DNA from 2 places in the Pseudoalteromonas sp. PSi26 genome. Region 1 is predicted to be linked to the other one. Evidence: predicted binding sites of a transcription regulator. Region 1 holds the regulator's gene; the other holds the start of a gene.

Region 1 (4,128 bases):
GTAATCGCCGTTATTGTTGCAATACCATCAACATGGCCAGACACTAAATGCCCACCTAAACGCGAAACCGGTTGCATCGCTTTTTCAAGGTTAACTGTTTGCCCTATTGAATAATGTGCAAAACCAGTTAAATGAATTGTTTCGTTAGATAAATCAGCGCTAAAACCATCAACATGTTTATCAACTACCGTTAAACACACGCCATTTGTTGCAATACTGTCACCCAGCTTTACGTCACTCATATCAAGGTCGGCGCTTTGAATACGAATGGCTAAATCGCCTTGTTTTTTTTGTAATAAAGCAATTTTGCCTGTGGCTTCTATTATCCCAGTAAACATAGCGCTACTCTTCTTTGTTAAATGATTTTAATGCGTGCGTTTTTAACGCGTTGATACGTAAATCGTCACCAATGCGAACACACTCATTAAAAGATAAATCGATAGTATCTTGCATACTCGTCAATTCAGGGAAGTTTACTAAACTTTTAGCATCATAACCCATCAGTTTTGGTGCGATATAAAAAACATACTCGTCAATTAAATCAAGCTCGGTCATTTTCCCCGCAAGGGTTGCCCCAGCTTCCAGCCATATATTATTAAACTGATGCTTTGCTAGTGTTTGTAATACATCGGTTAAATCAACCTTACCCTGTTGCTCGCGCACCGCTATGTGCTTAACAAAATGCGGCCACTGCATTGAATTATCAACCTTGGTAGTAAATATAATTACCGGGTGCGCTATTTTAAATAGCGCAAGGTCAGGTGTTAATCTGTTTTGCGAGTCTATTATAACACGCACCGGCTGACGTAGCGGTAAGTTGGTTGGTAATGAATATGGTAACTCACTTGGTCGAACATTGAGTTTTGCATTATCAACAAGAACCGTATCGGCCCCCGTTAAAATGGCACAGCTTTGAGCGCGGTATAGCTGCACATCTTTTCGTGCAGCAGGGCCTGTGATCCACTTACTTTTTCCGTTTTTTAGCGCTGTTTTGCCGTCTATACTGGCTGCTAATTTACAGGTTACATAAGGAAGCCCTTGCTCCATACGTTTAAAAAAGCCAAAGTTTAATGCGCGAGCCTCTTGTTCAAGCAACCCATGAGCAACTTCTATTCCGGCGTCACTCAGTATTTTAAGGCCTTTACCTGCCACTTGCGGGTTGGTATCAACCATGGCTGCAATAACCTTTTTAATACCAGCAGCCTTGAGTCCTTCAGCACAGGGTGGCGTGCGCCCGTAATGGCTACAAGGCTCAAGTGTTACATAGGCAGTTGCACCCTTTGCTTTTTCACCGGCTACAGCAAGTGCATTTACCTCTGCATGTCCTTGCCCTGCTAATTGATGAAACCCTTCACCAATTATCTGATTATCTTTTACAAGTACACAGCCAACATTAGGATTAGGCGTTGTGGTAAATCGACCTTTTTTAGCAAGCTCAATAGCACGCGCCATATATAGTTTATCGTGCTCGGTAAATGCTGATTGGCTGCTCATGCTTATTCCCCTAAGCGGGCAATTTCTTCGCCAAACTCTCGTATATCCTCAAACGAGCGATATACTGATGCAAACCTTACATAAGCGACTTTATCTAGTTTTTTAAGCGCTTCCATAATGCATTCACCCACCAAATGGCTCGAAATTTCTCGCTCACCCGTTGCGCGTAATTGCGACTTTATTATATTTACTACTTCATCAACTTGTTCTGTACTGACGGGGCGCTTCTCAAGCGCACGATTTAAACCATTTAGTAACTTATCTTCATTAAATGGTTCGCGACTGCCGTCTTGTTTTACAACACGCGGCATAACCAGCTCTGCCCCTTCAAACGTGGTAAAACGTTCGTGGCAATCGTTACACTCACGACGGCGGCGAACTTGATGGCCACCGCCAACAAGGCGCGAATCTATAACTTTGGTGTCTTTTGCTGTACAAAATGGGCAATGCATAACTAAAGGTATCCGTTTTAAAAACAAAAAAGCCGCTAAAAAGCGGCTTTTATAATAGCATGTTTGCTTATGTGATCTAAATTACCGTTTTACTTTATTAAGCGTAAACAGGTAGTTTTGCACAAATTGCTTTCACTTTTTCTTTTACTTGTGCTTGAACAGACTCATCAGCAATGTTGTCTAGTACATCACAAATCCAGCCAGCAAGCTCTTTAGATTCAGCCTCTTTGAAACCACGGCGCGTGATTGCAGGAGAACCAATACGTAAGCCAGACGTTACAAACGGAGAACGCGGATCATTAGGAACTGAGTTTTTGTTAACCGTAATGTTCGCATTACCTAATGCTGCATCAGCATCTTTACCCGTAATGTCTTTATCGATTAAATCAAGTAAGAACAAGTGATTGTCTGTTTTACCAGAAACAACTTTGTAGCCACGCTCTTGTAACACGCTAACCATTGCTTGGGCATTTTTAACAACTTGTGTTTGGTATTCTTTAAATTCTGGTTGTAAAGCTTCTTTGAATGCCACTGCTTTTGCAGCAATAACGTGACATAAAGGACCACCTTGGCCACCAGGGAATACAGCACTGTTAAGCTTTTTGTAAATTGCTTCGTCACCACATGCAGAAATAATCAAACCGCCACGAGGGCCCGCTAATGTTTTATGCGTCGTTGTAGTAACAACATGTGCAAATGGTACTGGGCTTGGGTAAACACCCGCAGCAATTAAACCTGCAACATGCGCCATATCAACAAACAAGTAAGCATCTACTTTATCTGCAATTTCGCGAAACTTAGCCCAATCAACAATACCTGAATAAGCAGAAAAACCTGCAATAATCATTTTTGGCTTGTGCTCTAGTGCTAACGCTTCAACTTGTGCGTAGTCAATTTCACCAGTCTCTTCGTTTAGGCCATACTGAATTGCGTTATATGTTTTACCTGAAAAGTTTACGTGTGAACCATGAGTTAAATGGCCACCGTGTGCTAGGCTCATGCCAAGTACGGTATCAAGCGGGCTTAATAAGGCTTGGAAAACAGCGGCATTGGCTTGCGAACCTGCATGCGGCTGAACGTTTGCGTAGTCAGTACCAAACAATTCGTTTGCGCGGTCAATAGCTAATTGCTCAACCACGTCTACGTGCTCACAGCCACCGTAGTAACGCTTGCCAGGATAACCTTCAGCATATTTGTTAGTAAGTTGAGAACCCTGTGCTTCAAGTACGCGTGGGCTACAGTAGTTTTCAGATGCAATTAACTCAATGTGCTCTTCTTGACGTGATGTTTCTTTGCTCATCGCGTCAAATAACTCTGGATCAAAGTCCGAAATATTCATGCTTCGTTCTAACATTGGGGGCTCCTGGGCAACGTGTATGGTATTTTTTAGAGGCTATATTGTACGCTTAAAACCGCACTTTGCCTACGTTCTTAAGTTGAGGATATTTAATCAGGGATTAAAACTATTTCACACCCTTTTTAAGATGATATTTTTAAATAACTTACATAATTATTTTAAATGTTTTGTATTTATTACATTTAATTAGTTAATTAACAAAGCTATTTCACGGTTTAAAATGTGCAAAAAAGCGGCCATAGCCGCTTTCGTGTTTACTTAATATTTAAGCTAACTTAGCCAGTATTTCTGTACGCAAAGCGTCGTAATCGGCGTTTATGTCGCTTGCAAGACACGGTTTAGCCAATGCGTCGCTCAATGGCTTTGGCATATCAAGTTCAATATTTAGTATACCTTCTACACTTTCTTTAAACTTAGCTGGATGTGCAGTTGCTAAAAAGATGCCCGCAGCACCCGGAGCTCGGTTATTGACTAAACCTTGGTAGGCAATTGCTGTATGTGGCTCTGCAACATACCCTGTTTGATGAATATTTTTCATCACCGTTTGAGTGTTTTCTTCGTCAACACTAATTGAGTAAAAGTTGTCGTAACTAAACCAGTTGTTGTCCAACATAGTTTGCACACGTGGCCAGTTATTCGGCTTACTCACGTCCATCGCATTTGAAAGCGATTCTAGCGTTGCATTAGGCAACCAATTTTTATCAAGTATAAAACGAGGAACGGTGTCGTTTTGGTTTGTTGTTGCACTTAACTTTCCAACTGGCAACCCTATTACAGCGCCAATCATTGCAGCGCATACATTACCAAAGTTACCACTTGGTACAG
Region 2 (4,128 bases), on a different contig from region 1:
CACTAATGTGACCGCGTGGCGGCTCGATACCATTTGTTGCGTTCGAGATTTGCGATGACGTTTCTGAAGGCATTAATGCGCTTAGTGTTGAGTTTCGCATACCGTGTTCTTGTATGCTTTTACGCAGTGAATCCCAATCAAGGTGCAGTGGCTCATCACAAATTTTATCTAAGTCTGTTTTATACGTATCTGTAGGCATAATACCTTGAGAATACGTTGTTTCATTAAACTTAGGACATGCACCACGTTCTTTTGCAAGTTCGTTTGACGCTTTCATCAAGTAGTATTGTATAGCTTCGAATGTTTTATGTGTTAGTGCATTTGCACTGCCGTCTGAATAACGCTTACCATTTTTAGCTAAGTAGTAGGCATAGTTGATTACGCCTATTCCTAACGTACGACGTCCCATCGTTGCGTTTTTGGCAGCTGGTACGGGGTAGTCTTGGAAGTCGAGTAAATTATCGAGTGCACGCACTGCTAGCTCCGCAAGCTCTTCTAGTTCATCTAGGGACTCAAGCGCACCTAGGTTGAAAGCAGACAGTGTACATAATGCAATTTCACCTTCTTCATCGTTAACGTTGTTAAGCGGTTTAGTCGGTAATGCAATTTCTAAACATAGGTTAGACTGACGAATTGGCGCTACTTTCGCTATAAACGGGCTGTGTGTATTACAGTGATCTACATTCTGTAAGTATATGCGGCCAGTACTTGCACGCTCTTGTGCAAACACAGAGAACAATTCAATGGCTTTAATACGCTTTTTACGAATAGACTCGTCTTGTTCGTATTTAACATATAACGCATCAAATTCGTCTTGATCTTCAAAAAACGCATCGTAAAGACCTGGTACGTCTGATGGACTAAATAACGTGATGTAATCGTCTTTAATCAAACGAGTATACATTAACTTATTAAACTGTACGCCGTAATCTAAGTGACGAACACGGTTGTCATCCACACCACGGTTATTTTTAAGAACTAAAAGGTTCTCTACTTCTAAATGCCATAGCGGGTAGAATAGGGTTGCTGCGCCGCCGCGAACACCACCTTGCGAACAACTCTTAACAGCTGTTTGAAAGTGCTTGTAAAAAGGGATACAACCTGTGTGGTATGCTTCGCCATTACGGATATGGCTTCCTAATGCACGGATACGACCAGCATTAATACCGATACCAGCACGCTGAGAAACATATTTTACAATAGCTGACGATGTAGCATTGATTGAATCAAGGCTGTCGCCACACTCAATAAGTACGCAAGAGCTAAATTGACGAGTAGGTGTACGTACACCAGCCATGATTGGCGTAGGCAATGAAATCTTAAATAACGATACCGCGTCGTAAAAACGTTTTATGTATGAAACTCGTGTTTCTCGTGGGTAATCTGCAAATAAGCTTGCAGCCACTAAAATATATAAAAACTGTGCGCTTTCATAAATCTCACCCGATACACGGTTTTGAACTAGGTATTTACCTTCTAATTGCTTAACTGCAGCGTAACTAAAATTAAGATCGCGTGAGTGGTCAAGGTATTCGTCTAATTCGTCAAATTCTTGCTCTGTATAATCAGCAAGTAAGTGAGCATCGTAACGTTTATCACTCACCATTTTTGTCACGTGATCAAATAAACGCGGAGGCTCGAATTGACCGTATGCTTTTTTACGTAAGTGGAATACAGCTAAACGTGCAGCAAGGTACTGGTAATCAGGTGATTCTTTAGAAATCTGATCGGCAGCCGCTTTGATAATCGTTTCGTGAATATCTTTTGTACGAATCCCATCATAAAATTGAATATGTGACTTTAATTCAACCTGTGAAACCGAAACGTTATTTAAACCTTCGGCGGCCCATTCTATAACGCGATGGATCTTATCAAGATCAAGAGGCTCTTTGCGCCCATCACGTTTGCTTACAGATAACTGTTGGTTCATAGCTTTGCCTGTATTCCTTGGGGATAATGTATTTTTGACCAATGTTGTACGTCTCAAAAAGAGAAGTAGTGCTCATTTTTTATAAGTTTTACCCAATGAGGTAAATTTAATTGAATAACATTTGGCCACAATATCTGGTGTTGTTCAATTTAGAGATCACAAGATAGTGTGGTCTGAGTTGATTTGCAAGGGGCACAATTGCCCCTATTTGTGGATAACGTTGGGATAACGTATTTGTGTTAGTAGGCATTAACCTTTGATCATTCATTGAAGTTGAAATTTTTAAAAATCAACTCAGGATCGACTAAATTTACACATTTTGAAAATAAATTTCGGCTGCTTTTTTTATCATCAAGCTTTGCGTAAAAACTAACACGATCACAATATATAGTGTTTATATCTAGAATGGGCACTATATATGGTTAAATGCGTCAATAGGGCTACGCCAGTTAAAATCAGCTTTCCAAGTAAGTGCTTCTGCTTCGCTTGGAATGTACCCCCACAAAGCAGTAGCTGTAGGCATACCTGCTGCTCTACCTGCTTGAATGTCTCGCTCGGCATCACCTATGTATAAACAGCGATCTGGTATTACGTCCATTAGTTTTGCGCAATGAAGTAAAGGTAGAGGAGAGGGTTTGGCTTCTTCAAGCGTATCACCGCTAATAACAACTGCCGCATTTTTTAAAGCGGGGATCGCAGCGACAAGCGGCTCAGTTAAAAAGCCGGGCTTGTTTGTCATGATCCCCCATTTGATCTTTTTGTGATCGAGTGAGATCAGTAGTGGTTCAATACCGGAAAAGCATTGGGTGTATTTCGCAATGTTTTGGGCATAGCTATCGACCAATTGCTTTATCAACGGTGCTTGTGCAAGAGAGGGCCACAACTCTTTAAAACCTGCTCCCAGTAAAGCTGCCACACCATTAGAAGCCGCTGGGCGATATATTTCGCTCGTCACTTCGGCAATTTGATTTGCTCGTAGTACACTATTAAGTGCAGCGCCTAAATCGTCAGCTGTGTCGAGTAAGGTGCCATCTAAATCAAATAAAAACGCATCATATTGATAAAGTTCTAATGATGAACCTGCGCTCTTCATTACACCAACTTCTCAAAATGAAGGATATAATTAACACTAACATCATTATTAAGTGTGTATTGTTTAGAGAAGGGGTTATACGAAAATCCTGAGCTTGCACGTACTTTTAAGCCCGCTTGCTCGGCCCACGTAATTAGCTGCGCCGGTTTAATAAACTTTTTATGATCGTGAGTTCCCTCTGGAACCATTTTTAATAGTTTTTCAGCACCTACAATGGCAAACAAGTAGGCTTTCGGTGTTTTATTGAGGGTAGAGAAAAAAACATCAGCGCCAGGTTTTGCAAGTTTGGCAACGGCATGAATAATCGAAGCAGGGTCCGGAACGTGTTCAAGCATTTCCATACAGGTAACAACGTCAAATCGTTCGGGGTGTTCTACAGCAAACTGTTCTGCGGGTATTTTTATATATTCTACATTAACACCCGTTTCTAGGCTGTGTAATTTAGCAACAGTCAAGGGCTCTTGCCCCATATCAATACCTGTTACCTTTGCCCCCATGCGTGCCATGCTCTGGCTTAAAATACCCCCACCACAGCCAACATCGAGTGTTTCTTTATCAAATAAACCTTGCGTTTTATTTGCAATAAAATCTAGGCGTAACGGATTAATTTCGTGAAGAGGTTTAAACTCACCCTCTAAATCCCACCAACGCTCTGCGATGGCTTCAAACTTTGCTATTTCTGCGTGATCTACATTTTGATGTTCGGTCATAAAATACTTCCTCGTCAATCTGAGGCCATTATATAGGCCTAAATTGATAAATCGCAAAGTTTTGCGCCTGTAAATTAAAATTAATTGTGATAGCATGTCCGTTAGTAATAATAACAATACTCTTTAAAACCTAATACCGGGTTATTAAGAGCTGCTACTGAAGGAATGTGATATCAAATGACTGATCTCGCCAATGAAATTCTGCCAGTCAATATTGAAGACGAGTTAAAAAACTCCTACTTAGATTACGCAATGAGTGTAATTGTAGGACGTGCATTACCAGACGTACGTGATGGCTTAAAGCCAGTTCACCGCCGCGTTTTGTTTGCAATGAACGAGCTTAGTAATGATTGGAACAAGCCTTACAAAAAATCGGCACGTGTTGTCGGTGACGT

The links. Region 1 encodes NrdR, which represses ribonucleotide reductase genes. Its sites were predicted from a motif close to AAACACNANATNTNGTGTTT; they were not measured.
Region 2: a site for NrdR is predicted at 2,054-2,073, ahead of nrdA (class 1a ribonucleoside-diphosphate reductase subunit alpha). Genes of this name have one in related genera too.

The regions. Positions count from the first base shown of each region.
Region 1 covers NZ_JBHNYT010000022.1:33,306-37,433, reverse strand. The annotation lists gene ACFI34_RS17795 (riboflavin synthase) at 1-338, opposite strand, end outside; gene ribD (bifunctional diaminohydroxyphosphoribosylaminopyrimidine deaminase/5-amino-6-(5-phosphoribosylamino)uracil reductase RibD) at 343-1,494, opposite strand; gene nrdR (transcriptional regulator NrdR) at 1,497-1,946, opposite strand; gene glyA (serine hydroxymethyltransferase) at 2,044-3,300, opposite strand; gene thrC (threonine synthase) at 3,569-4,128, opposite strand, start outside.
Region 2 covers NZ_JBHNYT010000010.1:121,119-125,246, forward strand. The annotation lists gene nrdA (class 1a ribonucleoside-diphosphate reductase subunit alpha) at 1-1,930, opposite strand, end outside; gene ACFI34_RS12425 (HAD-IA family hydrolase) at 2,343-3,023, opposite strand; gene ubiG (bifunctional 2-polyprenyl-6-hydroxyphenol methylase/3-demethylubiquinol 3-O-methyltransferase UbiG) at 3,023-3,733, opposite strand; gene gyrA (DNA topoisomerase (ATP-hydrolyzing) subunit A) at 3,911-4,128, shown strand, end outside.